Regions from separate parts of the Streptomyces sp. NPDC050534 genome, predicted to be linked through region 1. Evidence: riboswitches for the same ligand, from Rfam matches in the RefSeq annotation. Region 1 holds a riboswitch; each other region holds the start of a gene.
The links. A riboswitch is a leader RNA that binds a small molecule or an ion and turns the genes downstream of it on or off. The one in region 1 is predicted to bind cyclic di-AMP.

Region 1 (5,720 bases):
CGGCTCGCAGGGCGACATCGTGCGCGTGCACCCCGGTGAGGAGTGGCTGTACGTCCTCAAGGGCCGGCTGCGGCTGCGCCTGGGGGACACCGCCCATGTGCTCGGCCCCGGTGACAGCGCGCACTTCGACTCGCTGACCCCGCACCGGATCGCCTCCCAGGATCCCGACGGGGTCGAGCTCCTGTTCGTCCACACCTTGCTGCAGAGTCCCACGGCCACGCTGTGCCTGGGCCCGATCACCGGAGACATGACATGAGCAACAACGACATGGAGGAGAAGTTCCCCCGCGGCCTGTGGGTGCGCCTGATCATCTACATCGCGGTGGGGCACCTCTTCGCGGCCTTCGTCTACCTGCTGTTCGAGCTCGGCGCGAAGTAGGGCACCGCGGGGGACGGGGTGGCCCGGCTCAGTCCAGCAGCCGCTCGCGCAGGCCCGCGCGCAGCTCCGGGGTGAGGTCGAGTCCCCGCTCCAGGTAGGTGTCGACGTCGCCCCAGGTCAGCTCGATCGTCTCGAAGGCCGCCGCCAGATACTCGGCGCGGGCCTCGAACAGGGGGCTGAGCAGCTCCATGACCTCGGGGGAGTAGCCCGCGCTGGAGGAGCTGCTGCGGTGCACCTTGTAGCGGCGGTGCCTGGCGTTGGACTCCAGGTAGTCCGTGACGATCGCCTCGCGCTCGACGCCCAGGGCGAGCAGCGTCACGGCGATGGACAGACCCGCACGGTCCTTGCCCGCCGCGCAGTGCATCAGTGCGGGCACGCTGTCCTCGGCGAGTGAGCGCAGCACGCGCGCGTGCTCGGCGGTGCGGTCCCTGATGATCGTGCGGTAGGAGGAGACCATCCGGCCTGCGGCCTGGCCGTCGCCCAGGATGCCGCGCAGCTGCTCGATCTCGCCGTCGCGGACCATCTGCCAGAACTCGGCGCCGTCGGCCGGGTCGGTCAGCGGCAGGTTCACATTGCGCACGCCCGGCAGCTCGACGTCCGGGCCCTCCAGCTTCTGGTCCGCGGCGTTGCGGAAGTCGAAGATCGTGTGCAGGCCCAGCGAGGACAGGAAGGTGGCGTCCTCGTCGGTCGCGTGCGCGAGGTGGCCGCTGCGGAACAGCACTCCGTGCCGCACCCGCCGTCCGTCCGCGGTCGGGAGGCCACCGACGTCACGGAAATTGCGGACACCGGCGAGTTCGGGTTCGGTCGACGGCATCTGCTGCGTCACGGGTGCTCCTCCCACTCCACCCGAACGGCGCGACTCGTCGACGGGCGCTCAGTCGACCATACGACATGGATTCCTGAGGCAATGAGTTGTCCACAGGCGTTGCGACCAGGCCTCACCACCCCTAATGATGTTGGCAATTGAGCGCACCTGTTCGGATGTGTGGGGGCTGGAATGCTGGAAATCGCCGACAACGGCCGTACGTGGCTCCTCAGTGGGCCGGCGAGCAGTTATGCCGTGCACCTCACCGAGGACGACGAACTGCTGCACCTGCACTGGGGCCCGAAGATCACGCTCGCCGACGCCGAGGCCCTCGCCGTGCGTCCGCTGCCCGACTACTGGCCCTTCGAGTCGCCGCTCGACGGACGCGAGGAGTACCCGGTCGAGGGCGGCCCCCGCTTCGTGCGCCCCGCCCTGTCGGTCCGCACCGACGAGCGGCGCGGCACCGAGTGGCACTTCGAGGCCCACGAGAGCGAGCACGGCGGCGACGGCGGGCTGCGGCTGCGCTTCCGCGACGGTGGCCTGACGATCACGCTGCACTACCGGATGCGGCACGACGTCGTAGAACGCTGGGTGAGCCTCGGCAACGAGGGACCCGCCCTGGAGCTGCTGCGCGCCGATGCGGCGACGTGGACGCTGCCCGAGCGTGAGGGCTGGCGGCTGTCCCAGCTGCACGGGCGCTGGGCCGCCGAGTCCCGGTTGGCCGCCTCGCCCCTCACCTACGGCGAGAAGGTCATCGGCAGCCGCCGCGGCCACACCGGGCACCAGCACCTGCCCTGGGTCGCCCTCGACACCGACGCTACCGAGGACCGCGGCGAGGTCTACGGCTGCGCGCTGGGCTGGTCGGGCTCCTGGCGGATCGCCGTGGCGCAGCTGCCGGACGCGCGCGTGCAGATCACCGGCGGCGCCGGATACGACGACTCCGGGCTGCTGCGCCTGGAGGCGGGGGAGTCCTACGAGACACCCGTCTTCGCGGGCCTGTGGAGCGACGGCGGCTTCGGCGGCGCGAGCCGCGCCTGGCACGCCTACCAGCGCGCGTACGTGATCCCGGACGCGGACCAGGACCGGCCGGTCCTGTTCAACTCCTGGGAGGCCACGGAGTTCGACATCTCCGAGGAGCAGCAGTCGGCGCTCGCCCGGCGGGCCGCCGCGATCGGCGTCGAGCTGTTCGTCGTCGACGACGGCTGGTTCGGCAGGCGCACCAGCGACCGGGCCGGACTCGGCGACTGGACCCCCAACCCGGACCGCTTCCCGAAGGGGCTGACGCCCCTCGCGGAGTATGTGCACGCCCTCGGCATGCAGTTCGGCATCTGGGTCGAGCCCGAGATGGTCAACCCGGACAGCGACCTGTACCGCGAGCACCCCGACTGGGTCCAGTTCCAACCGGGACGAAAGCGGACGGAACTCCGTAACCAGCTCGTGCTGAACCTGGCGCGTGAGGACGTCCAGGAGTACCTGTGGCAGCAGCTCGACGCGCTGCTGTCCAGCGCCCCGATCGACTACGTGAAGTGGGACTTCAATCGCTGCTTCACCGACGCGGGCTGGCCCGGCGAGCCCTATCCGCAGCGACTGTGGACCGACCATGTGCACGCCCTGTACGCGCTGTTGGACCGGTTGCGTGCGGCCCACCCCGGTGTCGCCTTCGAGTCGTGCTCGGGCGGCGGCGGCCGCATCGACCTCGGGATCATGAGCCGTACGGACCAGGTGTGGACCTCCGACAACACCGACCCGCTCGACCGGCTCGCCGTCCAGCACGGCTTCAGCCAGCTCCACCCCGCGCGCGTGATGGCCGCCTGGGTCACCGACAGCCCCAACACCCAGCTCAACGGCCGCGTCAGCTCGCTGCGCTTCCGGTTCGTCAGCTCCATGGCCGGCGTGCTCGGGGTCGGCGGCGACCTCACCCGCTGGAGCGAGGAGGAGCTGGCCGAGGCGGGGGAGTGGGTGGCCCTCTACAAGGAGATCCGGCCTCTGGTGCAGCACGGCGACCTCTACCGGCTGCGTCCGCCGGCGGGCGGCCTGAGCGCCGTGCAGTACGTGCACGGGGGTGACGCGGTCGTCCTCGCCTGGCTCCAGGCGCAGAGCTACGGCGAACCCGTGCCCGCGCTGCGCCTGAAGGGCCTCGACCCGGCAGCCTCGTACGAATGCCTCGAAACGGGCGAAATCCACGGAGGCGCCGTACTCCTGCACCACGGACTGCGCACCGGACTGCGGGGCGATCTCGACGCGGCGGTCTTCCGTCTGCGCCGCATGTGAGCGAGTTGTCCGTATTGGGGTATTGGTGTAACTCGCTCCGGAATAAGGGCTCCTGGCGGGAAGGTGCGTGAGGAGCGTCATATCCGTGACCGAACGTGGTCCGTCATGTTCACGTAATTCGCATGCTTCACAAGGGAATTCGACCGGGAAGACGCACCCTTAATCCACGCAGGGTCACCACTGTTTCCCATTAAGGATCAACAGAAACGCTTTCACGGGGAACCGTCACTTGTCCCTTTGCGTCCTCGTCGCTTACGTTCGCCACCGATCCGGACGGACGCCCAATCCTGCCGCCGCCCGGTGCCCGCACAACTCACCCGTGAACGGCAGGAGCGGGGGACCCACAGGTATGACCGCCTGTTCCGGTTCCCGGAACGGCTTGGGGTAAAGCCGCGTCAAACGCGCGGCCGGGCATCTCCAGCCCGCACCCGACAGCTCACCTCGTAGGCGCCGGAGAGGAATTCGTCATGCCCGCGAAGGGTAAGCACCGCCGTCCGAAGTCCCTGCGCTTCACCCGCACCATCGCCGTCGCCGGTACCGGTGGCGCCGCACTCGCGCTCCCGCTGATGGGTGCCACCGGCGCCCACGCCGCCACCGCGGACTCCGTTTCCCAGTCGGTTTCGCAAAAGGCCGTCCAGTCCCTTCCGGGTGCCGAGAAGAAGGCCACCGAGAAGAAGAGTGCCGGGAATCACAACGGCGTTCGGACCTATGCGGTACGAGCCGGCGACTATCTCTCGAAGATCGCCAATGAGCAGCACGTGGCCGGTGGCTGGAAGAAGGTCTACTCGGACAACCGCCAGGCCGTCGGCGACGACCCGTCGCTGATCCACCCGGGCCTGAAGCTCACGCTCGGCAAGAAGGCCGCGCCGGACGCCACCAAGTCCTCGGCCGCCCCGAAGGCCTCGGCCAAGAAGTCGGCCGTCAAGAAGTCGACGGTGAAGAAGTCGACGGTGAAGAAGACCACCGCTACGCAGGCTTCCGAGACCACCGGCAGCGGCTTCACCCTCCCGGTGAACAGCTCCTCCATCGGCACCGGCTACAAGGTGGCCGGCAGCATGTGGTCCAGCGGCTACCACACCGGCGTCGACTTCGTCGTCCCGACCGGCACCACCGTCAAGGCGGTCGGCACGGGCACGGTCGTCTCCGCCGGCTGGGGCGGCGCGTACGGCAACCAGGTCGTCGTCAGGCTCGCCGACGGCTACTACGCCCAGTACGGCCACCTGTCGCAGATATCCGTCTCGGCCGGCCAGGCCGTCACGGCGGGCCAGCAGCTCGGCCTCTCCGGCGCCACCGGCAACGTGACCGGCCCGCACCTGCACTTCGAGATCCGCACCACGCCGAACTACGGCTCCGACGTGGACCCGGTCTCCTACCTCCGCTCGAAGGGCGTCACCGTCGGCTGAACCCCCTCGCGCCAACCTGCCTGACACGCCACCGAAGGCCGGACCCTCGATCCCCGGGTCCGGCCTTCGGTATGTCCACGCACAAGTACGGCAGTTGAGACGGCAACAGCGCCGGACAGGTGGTTATTCCGAGCTTGGCGAACACTTTAGAAGTGTCTTATCTCACCGCCCGTCAACCCCTTCTGACGCTTTCTTACGGTCGCGTAGGTCACATTCCAAGGTGGATCATCGGTCGATGTGGCAGACGATTCGAAGAGTGACAGCAGAGCAGTGATCGGGTCGTACGTTGCGGTGGGGGACAGCTTCACCGAGGGCGTCGGCGACCCCGGCCCCGACGGGGCGTTCGTCGGCTGGGCCGACCGTTTCGCGGTGCTCCTTGCGGACCGCCGACCCGAGGGCGACTTCGGCTACACGAACCTGGCGGTGCGCGGGAAGCTGCTCGACCAGATCGTGGCGGACCAGGTGCCCCAGGCGATCGCCCTGAAGCCGGACCTGGTCTCCTTCTGCGCGGGCGGCAACGACATCATCCGGCCAGGCACCGACCCCGACGAGGTCGCCGAGCGCTTCGAGCGGGCCGTCGTCCGGCTCACCGAGGTCGCAGGAACCGTCATGGTGACGACCGGGTTCGACACCCGGGGCGTCCCCGTGCTCAAGCACCTGCGCGGCAAGATCGCCACCTACAACGGCCATGTCCGGGCCATCGCGGACCGCTACGGCTGTCCGGTGCTCGACCTGTGGTCCCTGAAGACCGTGCAGGACCGCCGGGCCTGGGACGGCGACCGGCTCCACCTCTCGGCCGAGGGGCACACGCGCGTGGCGCTGCGCGCCGGGCAGGTCCTCGGTCTTCCGGTCCCGGCCGACCC
Region 2 (5,720 bases), on a different contig from region 1:
TACTCCGGATGTCGGATTTCGTGGCGAAGATAAGCCAGATCCGACTACTTCACGGAGCGCACACGCCGCCGGAGACCGATCGATGAACGGGACCGGGAACGGGTTTGACCCCGCAGGGCCAGCACGATGGCGACGCCTATCGCTATCAGGTGCTCACGGCCGGCCAGGTTGGGCACGGCGACCGATTCCCACACCATGGATCCGCTGGTGAGGGCGAAGAGGACGGGAGCGCGCCGGACGACGGCGACGTAGGTGAACAGGCCCACGACCGCGGCGGACGGCCCGGTGTCCAGCACCCGCCCGATCCCGGGCGGCAGTCCGAGCCCGCCCCACCCGGCCCCGAGCGCGATCATCACGCGCACCATCAGGGTGCCGGCCAGTGTCGTCGCATACGAGACGACGAGCGTCCTGGTCCGGCCGAGGATGAGTTCGGCCAGCGCGAAGGCGAGGAACAGCTGTGTGATGCCCGCCCAGACGGGCAGGTCGAGGGCCGGGACGTACAGGGACACCGGCGTGCGCAGCAGGGCGAGCCACAGCGGCAGGTCGGCGTTGACGCCGCCGAGGATCCGCACCGCCGTCGCACCGGCGGGATGCTGCGCCAGCGCGTGGAAGAAGATCACTCCGAGGGCGGCCACGAACGCCAGCGTCAGTCCGGACAGCCCACGCCGCATGAGCCGGCGTACCGGATCGACCACGATGCCGTGCCACTCGCCGCGCAGCGTGCGCACGGCGAAGGACGCCGACCGCCACAGTGCGGTACGCAGCCGTGCGCGTCCCCGGCGGTCGGCCGGGGCGCCCGACGGCTCGTCGGCGTGCGGTTGGTCGGCACGTACCTCGTCGGTACGCAGCTCGTCCGCGGCGCTGTCCTCGCAGCGCTCCCCCATGCGAAGCAAGACTCCCCCTGAGAGGGTGAAGGTGACCCGTGCGGCACAGGGCCACGCCACCCCACCCGAGGGCTACGCCCGGCGGCGGGGCTTCCTGCGCTTGGCGCCCTTGGAGACGTCGGATTTGCCCCTGGGGTTGCGTGCCGTCGTTTTTGCGCCACTACGCGTGGGCCGGTCACCGGCCTTCGCGCCCGTCTTCGCCTTCGGCTCCGGCGCTTCCGCCTTGCGGCCCCGGGAGCTGTTGACCGTACGGCCGCGGACGATGCCGATGAAGTCCTCGACCATGTCCGTGGTCGCCTCCTCCGGCCATGCCAGGGCGACGCCGGACTGGGGGGCGTCCACGACCGGCCGGTACACGAGGTCCTTGCGGTGGTGCAGGCGCGCCAGCGACTGCGGGACGATCAGGAGGCCGACCCCGGCGGCGACGAGCTCGACGGCGTCCTCCGTGGTGGCGGGGCGCTCGAAGGCGGGCTCGCCCGGCGGCCGGTCCCACTCGAAGACGTCGTCCAGCGGGTGGAAGAGAACCTCCTCCGCGAGGTCGTCCACGGTCACCTCGTCCACGGCCGTGATCAGGTGATCCTTGGGGACCACGACGACCGTCGTCTCGGTGTAGAGGGGGATGGCGCTGAAGTGCGTACGGTCGACCGGCAGCCGTACGAGTGCGGCGTCGGCGCCACCGGCGCGCAGCACCTCGGAGACCTCGGCGGCCGGTACGGCCAGGAGGGTCAGCGGGATCTCGGGCAGTCGCTCGTTCCAGATCCGCGCCCACTTGGCGGGCGTCGCCCCCGGAACGTACGCGAGCCGGAACGTGGGGGATTCCTCCGAGCCTGTCACGCTGCAAGGCTACCGGCCGCGGCCGGTGCCTGATCACCGGCCGTGGTCGGAGCCGCATCACCGGCCGTGGTCGGAGCCCTCGTCGCCGCTCGATACCCTGGACCTCATGAAGCCGCACCAGAGCACCCAGACGATGAAGCCCGCGACCGCGGCGAAGAAGCTGGGTGTGTACCTCGAGGCCACCCCCGCCGAGTTCCGGGAGGGTGACGTCTCGCGGGCCGAGCTCGACCGGTTGCAGGCCGATCCGCCCGAGTGGCTGCGCGAGCTGCGGGCCGACGGCCCGCACCCCCGTCCGGTGGTCGCGGAGAAGCTGGGCGTCTCCATCGCGGGCCTCGCACGCGGCGGCGTCACCGAGGCGCTCACCACCGAGCAGATCGACGCCCTGAAGCAGGAGCAGCCCGAGTGGCTGCAGAAGGAGCGCGCGACGCAGGCCGAGGTCCGCAAGGAGGGCGCGCGGATCAAGAAGCGCAACGCCGAGCGCGCGTCCCGGAGCGAGTCCGGCCGGTCCTGACCCCGCCCGTCCGCGACGGAACGTCGCCTTCCGCACCCGCTGTGTGCACGAAGCACGTATCTGACGGAACGTCACGACGAAGGTCACAAAAGCGTATCGGACATTACGCCCCTCAACCTTCACACGAGCCGCACAAGTTGGCTAGTTTGGCAGTAGGCCGCACGAGTTCCTCCGGCGCCCCGCCGGGACGTGCGGCCTCCGCCGAGTCCGGTGCGCCTTCGCGGCAGCCGGAGCCGGGGACCCGACCGAACGATGGGGTGAATCGGCCCAACCGCCCACCAGGGCAAAGGCCGTAGGGCATACCTTCCGGATCGACGCCCGAACCCGACAGCTAACTCGGTAGGCGGAGTACGGAAGGAGTACGGCACCCATGGCGCCGGAACGATCGTCGCGCCCCGGAGGCCTCGGCCCCGGAATGCGCAACTCCGCTCTCGCGACCGCCGCCCTCACCTCGGTGGCGCTGTTCTCACAGACCGCCGACGCCGCGCCGAAGGCGGCGGACGAGGGCCCCAGCCGCGAGGACGTCCGGCAGCGGGTGAGCAGCCTGTACGACCGGGCCGAGAGCGACACCGGCCTCCACAACATCACCCGGGCCCAGTCGGTGCGCCGGGGCCGCGGCGCCGCGGCGGGCGGTGGCCGGAGTTCGGATCCGGACCTGGACAACATCGCCCGGCAGTGGTTCCAGGGCGCGCGCTCGTCACTGGGCCCGACGGTTCCGGCGACCCTGCCGACCGACCGGATGCCCGCCCAGCGCACCACGTCGCCCCGTCCCGAGAGGCCCGAGAGGCCCGAGCGGCCCGAGCGGCCCGCCGAGTCGCGTGCCGCGGGCGCCGCCCGTGAGCTGGAGGCGCCCGCCCGGCCCGTGCTCGAACTGCCCGCCGCAGAGCCCCGCCGGCGCCCCGTGGCGGAGCTGACGGCCGGTCCGACGGCCGTGCTGCCCGCCGTGCCCGCTCAGCGCCAGGAGACCGCGGCCCAGCCCGGGGCCCAGCCGGAGCCGAGGCAGGTGGTGCTGCGCCGCTCCAAGCAGGCGAACCAGCGCAAGATCGCGGCGGCCAGCGACCTGCTGTACCGGTACACCGCCCGGCAGACGTCCGTGGCCCCGCTGACGGCCGCCCAGCCCCAGGCGCTGCCGACATGGCAGGACCCGGCCGAGCAGATCCACCGTGCGGCCGAAGAGGCGTGGCGGTTGCAGCAGCCGAGCGTCCTGGACACGGGCGTACCGGCCGTGGAGGACTGGCGGATGCGGCAGCCGACCGTGCTCGACACGGGCATCTCCACGGCCAGTGAGACGTGGCGGATGCAGCAGCCCAGCGTCCTCGACACAGGCATCTCCACGGCCAGTGAGACGTGGCGGATGCAGCAGCCCAGCGTCCTCGACACCGGCATCCCTACGTCCGACGAGACGTGGCGGATGCAGCAACCCACCGTCCTCGACACCGGCGTGCCTCTGGCCGATGAGGCGTGGCGAACACGGCTGCAGCAGCCCAGCGTCCTGGACACGGGCGTACCGGCCGTGGAGGACTGGCGGATGCGGCAGCCGACCGTGCTCGACACGGGCATCTCCACGGCCGACGAGGCATGGCGGATGCAACAACCCACCGTCCTGGACACCGGCATCCCGGCCGTCGAAACGCCCGTCGGTACCAAGGCCGACCGGGCCGTCGCCTTCGCCCGCGCGCAGATCGGCAGGCCGTGCCTGTGGGGTGCGGTCGGACCGGAGTCGTACGACAACGCGGGCCTCACCCAGGCCGCGTGGAAGGGCGCCGGGGTCGCGCTGCCGCGGAGCACGTCCGAGCAGGCGCGCACCGGCACGGTGATCCCGCTGGCCGAGAGCCGCCCCGGAGACCTGATCTTCTTCCACGACAACTTCAGCCACGTCGGGCTGTACACCGGCAACGGCATGATGATCCACGCGCCCGGCCCCGGTTCGGTCATCCGCGAGGAGTCCATCCACAACGCCGGGGAGGCGGCCATCCGGATCGCCGTGCGCCCCGCGTAGAACATGCTGCGGGCCGCCGGTCCCCCGCTCCGGCGGCCCGCACGGTGAGAGGATCTGAGATCGTCGCGGTTGCCCGTTGCAGTCTCGGGCAGCGCAGGGTGCCGCCGGTATGGGTACAACTGCGTAGGCGGCGGACGAGTGGAGAGGCACGTGGGACAGGCGCGGGGTTCGGCACACGAGCGGATGCTGTCGGTGGCCGTCGACGCGCTCAACGAACGTGATCCCGGGCGGCTTTGGCCGTTGCTGGCCGGCGCGCTGCCAGGGGTGTGCGGCGGCGAGACACTGATCTACAAGCTCGACGACTGGAACGAGAGCGAGGGCACGGTGGGCATGCCGCCCGCTGTCGCCGCCGCGTTCGACGGGCTCGGGGCCGAGGATCTGGGCCTGCTGCGCGCGGGGTATCCGTTCGCGCGCCACTACGCGGCCGGCCCCGACAGAACGCCCCTCACCGCGCGCCGGGCCGCCGGCGCCGCCTGGTCGGCGAGCCCGACCGCGCGCCTGATCGGTGACGTCCTGGACGCGGGCCATGTGCTGGCGATTCCGCTGCCCCGGACGACGACGCCGATCACGGGGTGCATGGTCTACCGCTCCGGTACGGACTTCACCGACGACCAGGTCCGCGCGGCCGAGCAGGTGCAGCCGCTGCTGGCGGCGGTCGAGCAGCAGCGGCAGCTCCTGGAGCACTTGCAGCGGTCGGCCGTCCCGGGCCCCGCCCGGGAACGGGCCGCGGACTGCGCCCTCACACCCCGCGAACTGACCGTGCTGCTCCTGCTCGCCGACGCCCTGACCGCCGCCGCGATCGGCCGCCGGCTCGGCATCTCGGACCGGACGGTGCACAAGCACGTCGAGAAGATCTACCGCAAGCTCGGCACACGGGATCGCATCAGCACGGTGCTACGGGCCCAGCGGCTGGGTCTGATCCCCACGCCGTGAGCGGTACAGGTCCCGCAGCAGGGCGATCTCCGCACCGTGGTGCAGGACTTCCTGGTTGACCCACCACACGATGTCGACGAACGGCTCTTCCGGGTCGCTGCCGTGCGGATAGGTGCAGTGGCCGATCGTGTCGAGCGCCGCGTCGCCGGCACTCTGCAGCGCCGTGCGCCAGGCCGTGACGCCGGTGTCGAAGGCGGCGACGGCCGCCGCCACGTCGCCGCTGATGAGGTAGTCGTCCCGGGTGAGGCGGTGGCCTCCCGCGGTGTGGTCGGCGCGGAGGAACAGCATTTCGCTGAGGTGGCTCAGGCGCCACGCGATGGTGGTGAAGGGCGGCGGCCACGGGTGCGGGTACGGCGCGGCGTCGCGGCCCCACGCTCCCTCGGCGCTGCCCGCCAGATGCGTGGCACGCGCGCCGGGCCCGTCCACCCGCCGCCGCACCGACCAGCACTCCGGCACCGGCTCCCAGAGGTACTCCGCGCCGGTCAGCGGCCCGGCCTCGGTGTCCGCCCCGTCACCGCTGTCCATCCCCGGCCCGGCCATACGGGCGGCCAGCCGCTGA
Region 3 (5,720 bases), 940 kb from region 1:
GGTGTACCCGGCGTCGGTGAACACCTTGATCATCTTGACGTTGGCGGGGAGCACCTCGGCGGTGAAGCGGCGGATGCCCCGCTCGCGGGCGACCGCGGCGACATGCTCGAGGAGCGTGGAGGCGACGCCTCGCCCCTGGTGGGCGTCCTGGACGAGGAAGGCCACCTCGGCCTCGTCGGCCGGTGCCGACGCGGCCATTCCGTCGGCGCCGATGCGGTCGTAGCGTACGGTGGCGATGAACTCGCCGCCGATCGTGGCCGCGAGTCCCACCCGGTCCACAAAGTCGTGGTGCGTGAAGCGGTGGACGTCCTTGGCGGACAGGCGAGGGTACGGCGCGAAGAAGCGGTAGTACTTCGACTCGTCCGAAACCTGCTCGTAGAAGCTGACCAGGCGCTCGGCGTCATCAACGGTGATGGGGCGGATGCGCGCGGTGCCGCCGTCGCGCAGCACCACGTCGGCTTCCCAGTGGGCGGGGTACTCGTGCCGGTCCGACGAGGTCTGCATGGGCCCCAGAGTACGGCTCGCGTCCGACAACGGCGCGAGGCAGTCTGTGGTGAGGACGGCAGTCGCCGAGAACAGAACAGGGACGCAAGTCGGGCCGAGGCCGCGGTCCGACGACGCACCTCCGGACGGGACGAAGGACCGCTCCGGGCATGCTTCACGTTGTGGGAAACTGGTCTAGACAACCCTGAACACCGAAGGGCAGCATCACATGGCTGAGCGCCGCGTCAACGTCGGCTGGGCCGAGGGCCTCCACGCCCGCCCCGCTTCCATCTTCGTCCGGGCCGCCACGGCCGCAGGTATCCCGGTGACGATCGCCAAGGCCGACGGCAACCCCGTCAACGCGGCCTCCATGCTGGCCGTCCTGGGCCTGGGCGCCCAGGGTGGCGAGGAGATCGTCCTCGCCTCCGACGCCGAGGGCGCCGACGCGGCCCTCGACCGGCTGGCCAAGCTGGTCTCCGAGGGTCTCGAGGAACTCCCCGAGACCGTCTGATCAGGGCACCACAGAAGGGCTCGTCCGAATTACGGGCGAGCCCTTCGCATTTCTCCCGACGGAACGGAAGAAATTCCGGTCGACGTCATCGGAATTTCCGGTCGCGGGCAGCAGAAATGACCCCCCGCCCAATTCCACCCTCGTTGTATACGGCGCGCATGTTAATGCCGTAGGCCCGTCACGTTTACGGCATGTTGCGAGGTCCTCACACGGTCGGCGCGGTCGCCGCCGAGGGCGAACCGCAACCGGTGCGCCGCGCCGGAGCGCTCGGTGTGCAGGGTCGTGACCGCACGCGCGCGCTCGCTGTCGCCGCGGGCCACGGCGTCGACGATCGCGCCGTGCTCCGCCCAGGACTCCACGGGGCTGGCGGGCGTCTCCACGGCGTACATCCAGGCGATCTTGTGCCGCAGCTGGGTCAGCATCGAGGTCAGCGCGGGACTGCCGGAGGCCTGGGCGAGCGTCTCGTGGAACCAGCTCTCCAGGGAGCGCAGATCGTCGCTGTTGCCGCGCCTGGCGCGCTCCTGCCCGAGCCTGACCAGGCCGCGCAGGACCTTGAGGTGGGCCTCCGTGCGCCGCTGGGCCGCACGGGAGGCGGCGAGCGGCTCCAGGAGCACGCGCATCTCCAGCAGGTCGGCGGCCTCCTGCTCGTTCGGCTCCGCCACGCACGCGCCCGCGTGCCGCCGGGTCACCACGAAGCCTTCCGCCTCCAGGGTGCGCAGCGCCTCACGCACGGGGACGCGCGAGACGCCGTAGCGGCGGGCGAGGAGTTCCTCGGTGAGCCGGCTGCCGCGCTCGTAGACACCCGCGACGATGTCGTCCCGGATCGCCGTGCACACCGAGTGCGCCGGAATACGCATGACCGACCTCCGACTTAATCCCCGCGAAACGCCAATGATGGGCGTGTGTTCCGGTGACTCTATTGCACCGGGCGGGAATTTCCGACGGCGGGCCGGAATCCATGGATATTTTTTGGACACCGGGCCGGTGAAACACCGAAAGGCCCCGGCTCGGGAGCCGGGGCCTGAAGGAGATCGCGCGGTGGTTCGTCAGACGCTGACGCCGTGCGAGCGCAGGTAGGCGACGGGGTCGATGTCCGAGCCGTACTCGGGCGTCGTACGGGCCTCGAAGTGCAGGTGCGGTCCGGTGGTGTTGCCGGTCGAACCGGAGAGACCTATCTGCTGCCCCGGGGTGACCGACTGGCCCACCGAGACACCGATGGACGACAGGTGGCCGTACTGGGTGTACGTGCCGTCGTGCATCTTGATGACGATCTGGTTGCCGTAGGCGCCGCCCCAGCCGGTCTGGACGACGGTGCCGGCGCCGACGGCGTGCACGGACGTGCCGCTCGCGGCGTGGAAGTCGATACCCGTGTGGCTGCCGGAGGACCACAGGGAGCCGCCGGTCTTGTAGCCCGTCGAGACGTACGAGTTCGATATCGGGGCGACGAAGCTGTTCAGGCGCCTGCGCTCGGCGGCACGGGCGGCGCGCTCCTTGGCCTCACGCTCCGCCTTGGCCTTCGCGGCCGCCTTCAGACGCGCGGCCTCCTGGGCGGCCTTCTGGCGGGCGGCCTCCTCGGCGGCGTTCTTCTGGGCCTCGGCCTGGGCGTCGATCTTGTCGGCGATCGTGTTGCCGATGGTGATGACGGGGTTGAGGCCGGTCTGCTCGACGGAGTTCTCGGCAGAGTTCTCCGCGGCGAACGAGGGGGCGGCGAGGCCGCCGACGATGCCGGTGGTGGCGAGGGCCGCGACGCCGGCCGCCCGGACGGTGCCGCGCTTGATCCTGCTGGGACGACGGTGCTTCCCGGTGGCGCAGATGAACGCCATGAACTGGCTTGTCCTTTCCTTCCCTCTCGCCTACCGGGTTAGCTGACGGGTTCGGAGCAGGAAGGTCTCCTACGGACCCCCTCGCTCGCGCGCGGGCGTCCGATTCACCCCAGGGACTGCGATGGGTCCCCGGCTCCCCTGGCTCGCGCCGTACGGGGACTCGGCGATGACTGTCCGGTGCCGCGGGCGCGGCGCACTGCCTGACGAACAGCCCGGACGACGCTAGGCAGAGCGGTCTTCAATTCCCAAACGGATCCGGGCTTTTGTAGCGCATCCCACAGGGCAGACAGGCAACTCTTCCTCAATTCGGACATACAAGGGCCCTGGTGACGCATCGGTCACCAGGGCCCCCACGCGCGCGTGTCCCTACTCGGCGGACACCACGGTGACTTCACCGATGCCCAGGGCCTCGACGGGCTCCTTGATCTGGGCCGCGTCACCGACGAGGACCGTCACCAGGCGGTCCACCGGGAAGGCGTTCACGGCGGCCGCGGTGGCCTCCACGGTGCCGGTGGCGGCGAGCTGCTGATACAGCGTCGCCTGGTAGTCGTCCGGCAGGTGCTGCTCGACCTGGTCGGCCAGCGTGCTCGCCACGGCCGCCGCGGTCTCGTACTTGAGCGGCGCCACCCCGACGAGGTTCTGCACGGCGACGTCGCGCTCGGCGTCCGTCAGGCCGCCCTCGGCCAGCGTGCGCAGCACCGTCCACAGATCCTGCAGCGCCGGGCCCGTGTTGGGCGTGTCGACGGAGCCGCTGATGGCGAGCATCGCGGCACCGGTGCCGTCCGGGGCGGACCTGAGGACCTGGCCGAACGCGCGCACGCCGTAGGTGTAGCCCTTCTCCTCGCGCAGGACGCGGTCCAGGCGGGAGGTGAGGGTGCCGCCCAGGCAGTACGTGCCGAGCACCTGCGCGGGCCAGACGCGGTCGTGCCGGTCGGAGCCGACGCGGCCGATGAGCAGCTGCGTCTGGACGGCCCCGGGGCGGTCCACGATGACCACGCGCCCGGTGTCGTCGGCGGTCACCGGCGGCACCGGACGGGGCTCGCCCGAGGAGCCCGTCCAGGCGCCCAGGGTGTCGCCGAGCAGGGCGTCCAGGTCGATGCCGGTGAGGTCACCGACCACCACGGCGGTCGCTGTGGCGGGCCGGACATGGCGGTCGTAGAAGGCGCGTACGGCCGCGGCGTCGATCTTCTCGACCGTGTCCTCGGTGCCCTGGCGCGGGCGCGACATGCGCGAGGCCGCCGGGAACAGCTCCTTGGAGAGCTCCTTGGCGGCACGGCGGGAGGGGTTGGCCAGCTCGTGCGGGATCTCGTCCAGGCGGTTGCGGACCAGCCGCTCCACCTCGCTGTCGGCGAACGCGGGCGCCCTCAGGGCGTCGGACAGCAGACCGAGCGCCTTGGCCAGGCGGGAGGCCGGGACCTCGAGGCTCAGACGCACGCCCGGGTGGTCGGCATGCGCGTCCAGGGTGGCGCCGCAGCGCTCCAGCTCGGCGGCGAACTCCTCGGCGGAGTGCTTGTCGGTGCCCTCCGAGAAGGCCCGCGCCATGATCGTGGCGACGCCCTCGACGGCGGCCGGCTCGGCCTCCAGGGGCGCGTCCAGGGACACCTCCACGGCGACGACCTGCTGGCCGGGGCGGTGGCAGCGCAGGACGGTCATGCCGTTGGCGAGCGTGCCGCGCTCCGGGGCCGGGAACGCCCAGGGCCTGGCCTCGCCCGCCTGGGGCTGCGGGTGGAACTCCATCGTGGCGAGCTCGGTCACTTGGCCGCCTCCTCGTTGTCGTCGCCGGCTTCGACCGTGGCCTCGGCCTCGGGGTCTTCCGGGGGATTCGCGTCCTCGGCGGACTCTGCCGAGACGGGCTCGTAGACGAGCACCGCGCGGTTGTCGGGGCGCAGGCGGGCCTTGGCGACCTCCTGGACCTCCTCGGGCGTCACCTCCAGGACGCGCTGCACGGCGGTGAGGGCGAGCTGCGGGTCGCCGAACAGGACGGCGAACCGGCACAGTTCGTCGGCGCGGCCCGCGACCGTGCCGAGCCGGTCCAGCCACTCGCGCTCCAACTGCGCCTGGGCGCGCTCCATTTCCTCGGCCGTCGGACCCTCCTCGGCGAACCGGGCGAGCTCCTCGTCGATGGCGGTTTCGATGACCGGCACCTCGACGTCACCGGAGGTCTTCACGTCCAGCCAGCCCAGCGAGGGGGCTCCGGCGAGGCGCAGCAGGCCGAACCCGGCCGCGACGGCCGTACGGTCGCGCCGTACGAGCCGGTTGTAGAGGCGGGAGGACTCGCCGCCGCCGAGGACGGTGAGCGCCAGGTCAGCCGCGTCGCACGCGCGCGTGCCGTCGTGCGGGAGCCGGTAGGCGGCCATCAGGGCGCGCGCCGGGACCTCCTCCTCGACGACCTCGCGCAGTTGCTCCCCGATGACGTCGGGCAGCGAACCGTCCTGGGGGGCGGGCTTGCCGTCGTGCGAGGCGATGGAGCCGAAGTACTTCTCGACCCAGGCGAGCGTCTGCTCGGGGTCGATGTCGCCGACGATCGACAGGACCGCGTTGCCCGGCGCGTAGTACGTGCGGAAGAACGCGCGCGCGTCCTCCAGCGTCGCCGCGTCCAGGTCGGCCATCGAACCGATGGGAGTGTGGTGGTAGGGGTGGCCCTCGGGGTAGGTGAGCGCGGTGAGCTTCTCGAACGCCGTGCCGTACGGCACGTTGTCGTAGCGCTGCCGGCGCTCGTTCTTGACGACGTCCCGCTGGTTCTCCATGGACTCGTCGTCCAGGGCGGCGAGCAGGGAGCCCATGCGGTCGGCCTCCAGCCAGAGGGCGAGCTCCAGCTGGTGGGTGGGCATGGTCTCGAAGTAGTTGGTGCGCTCGAAACTGGTGGTGCCGTTGAGCGAACCGCCCGCACCCTGCACCAGCTC

Region 2: another riboswitch for cyclic di-AMP. It lies ahead of ACIBN2_RS02200 (NlpC/P60 family protein); the one in region 1 lies ahead of ACIBN2_RS10540 (peptidoglycan DD-metalloendopeptidase family protein).
Region 3: another riboswitch for cyclic di-AMP. It lies ahead of ACIBN2_RS06140 (M23 family metallopeptidase); the one in region 1 lies ahead of ACIBN2_RS10540 (peptidoglycan DD-metalloendopeptidase family protein).

Annotation. Positions count from the first base shown of each region.
Region 1 covers NZ_JBITHF010000002.1:1,057,834-1,063,553, forward strand. The annotation lists gene ACIBN2_RS10520 (helix-turn-helix domain-containing protein) at 1-256, shown strand, start outside; gene ACIBN2_RS10525 (DUF6126 family protein) at 253-378, shown strand; gene ACIBN2_RS10530 (tyrosine-protein phosphatase) at 407-1,204, opposite strand; gene ACIBN2_RS10535 (alpha-galactosidase) at 1,376-3,454, shown strand; cyclic di-AMP (ydaO/yuaA leader) riboswitch at 3,759-3,917, shown strand; gene ACIBN2_RS10540 (peptidoglycan DD-metalloendopeptidase family protein) at 3,922-4,857, shown strand; gene ACIBN2_RS10545 (SGNH/GDSL hydrolase family protein) at 5,128-5,720, shown strand, end outside.
Region 2 covers NZ_JBITHF010000001.1:487,930-493,649, reverse strand. The annotation lists gene ACIBN2_RS02215 (hypothetical protein) at 45-884, opposite strand; gene ACIBN2_RS02210 (LysR family transcriptional regulator substrate-binding protein) at 957-1,718, opposite strand; gene ACIBN2_RS02205 (DUF5997 family protein) at 1,825-2,229, shown strand; cyclic di-AMP (ydaO/yuaA leader) riboswitch at 2,419-2,591, shown strand; gene ACIBN2_RS02200 (NlpC/P60 family protein) at 2,600-4,228, shown strand; gene ACIBN2_RS02195 (LuxR C-terminal-related transcriptional regulator) at 4,412-5,161, shown strand; gene ACIBN2_RS02190 (DinB family protein) at 5,123-5,720, opposite strand, start outside.
Region 3 covers NZ_JBITHF010000002.1:119,698-125,417, reverse strand. The annotation lists gene ACIBN2_RS06155 (GNAT family N-acetyltransferase) at 1-504, opposite strand, end outside; gene ACIBN2_RS06150 (HPr family phosphocarrier protein) at 713-994, shown strand; gene ACIBN2_RS06145 (GntR family transcriptional regulator) at 1,156-1,851, opposite strand; gene ACIBN2_RS06140 (M23 family metallopeptidase) at 2,041-2,817, opposite strand; cyclic di-AMP (ydaO/yuaA leader) riboswitch at 2,830-2,993, opposite strand; gene ACIBN2_RS06135 (M16 family metallopeptidase) at 3,184-4,572, opposite strand; gene ACIBN2_RS06130 (M16 family metallopeptidase) at 4,569-5,720, opposite strand, start outside.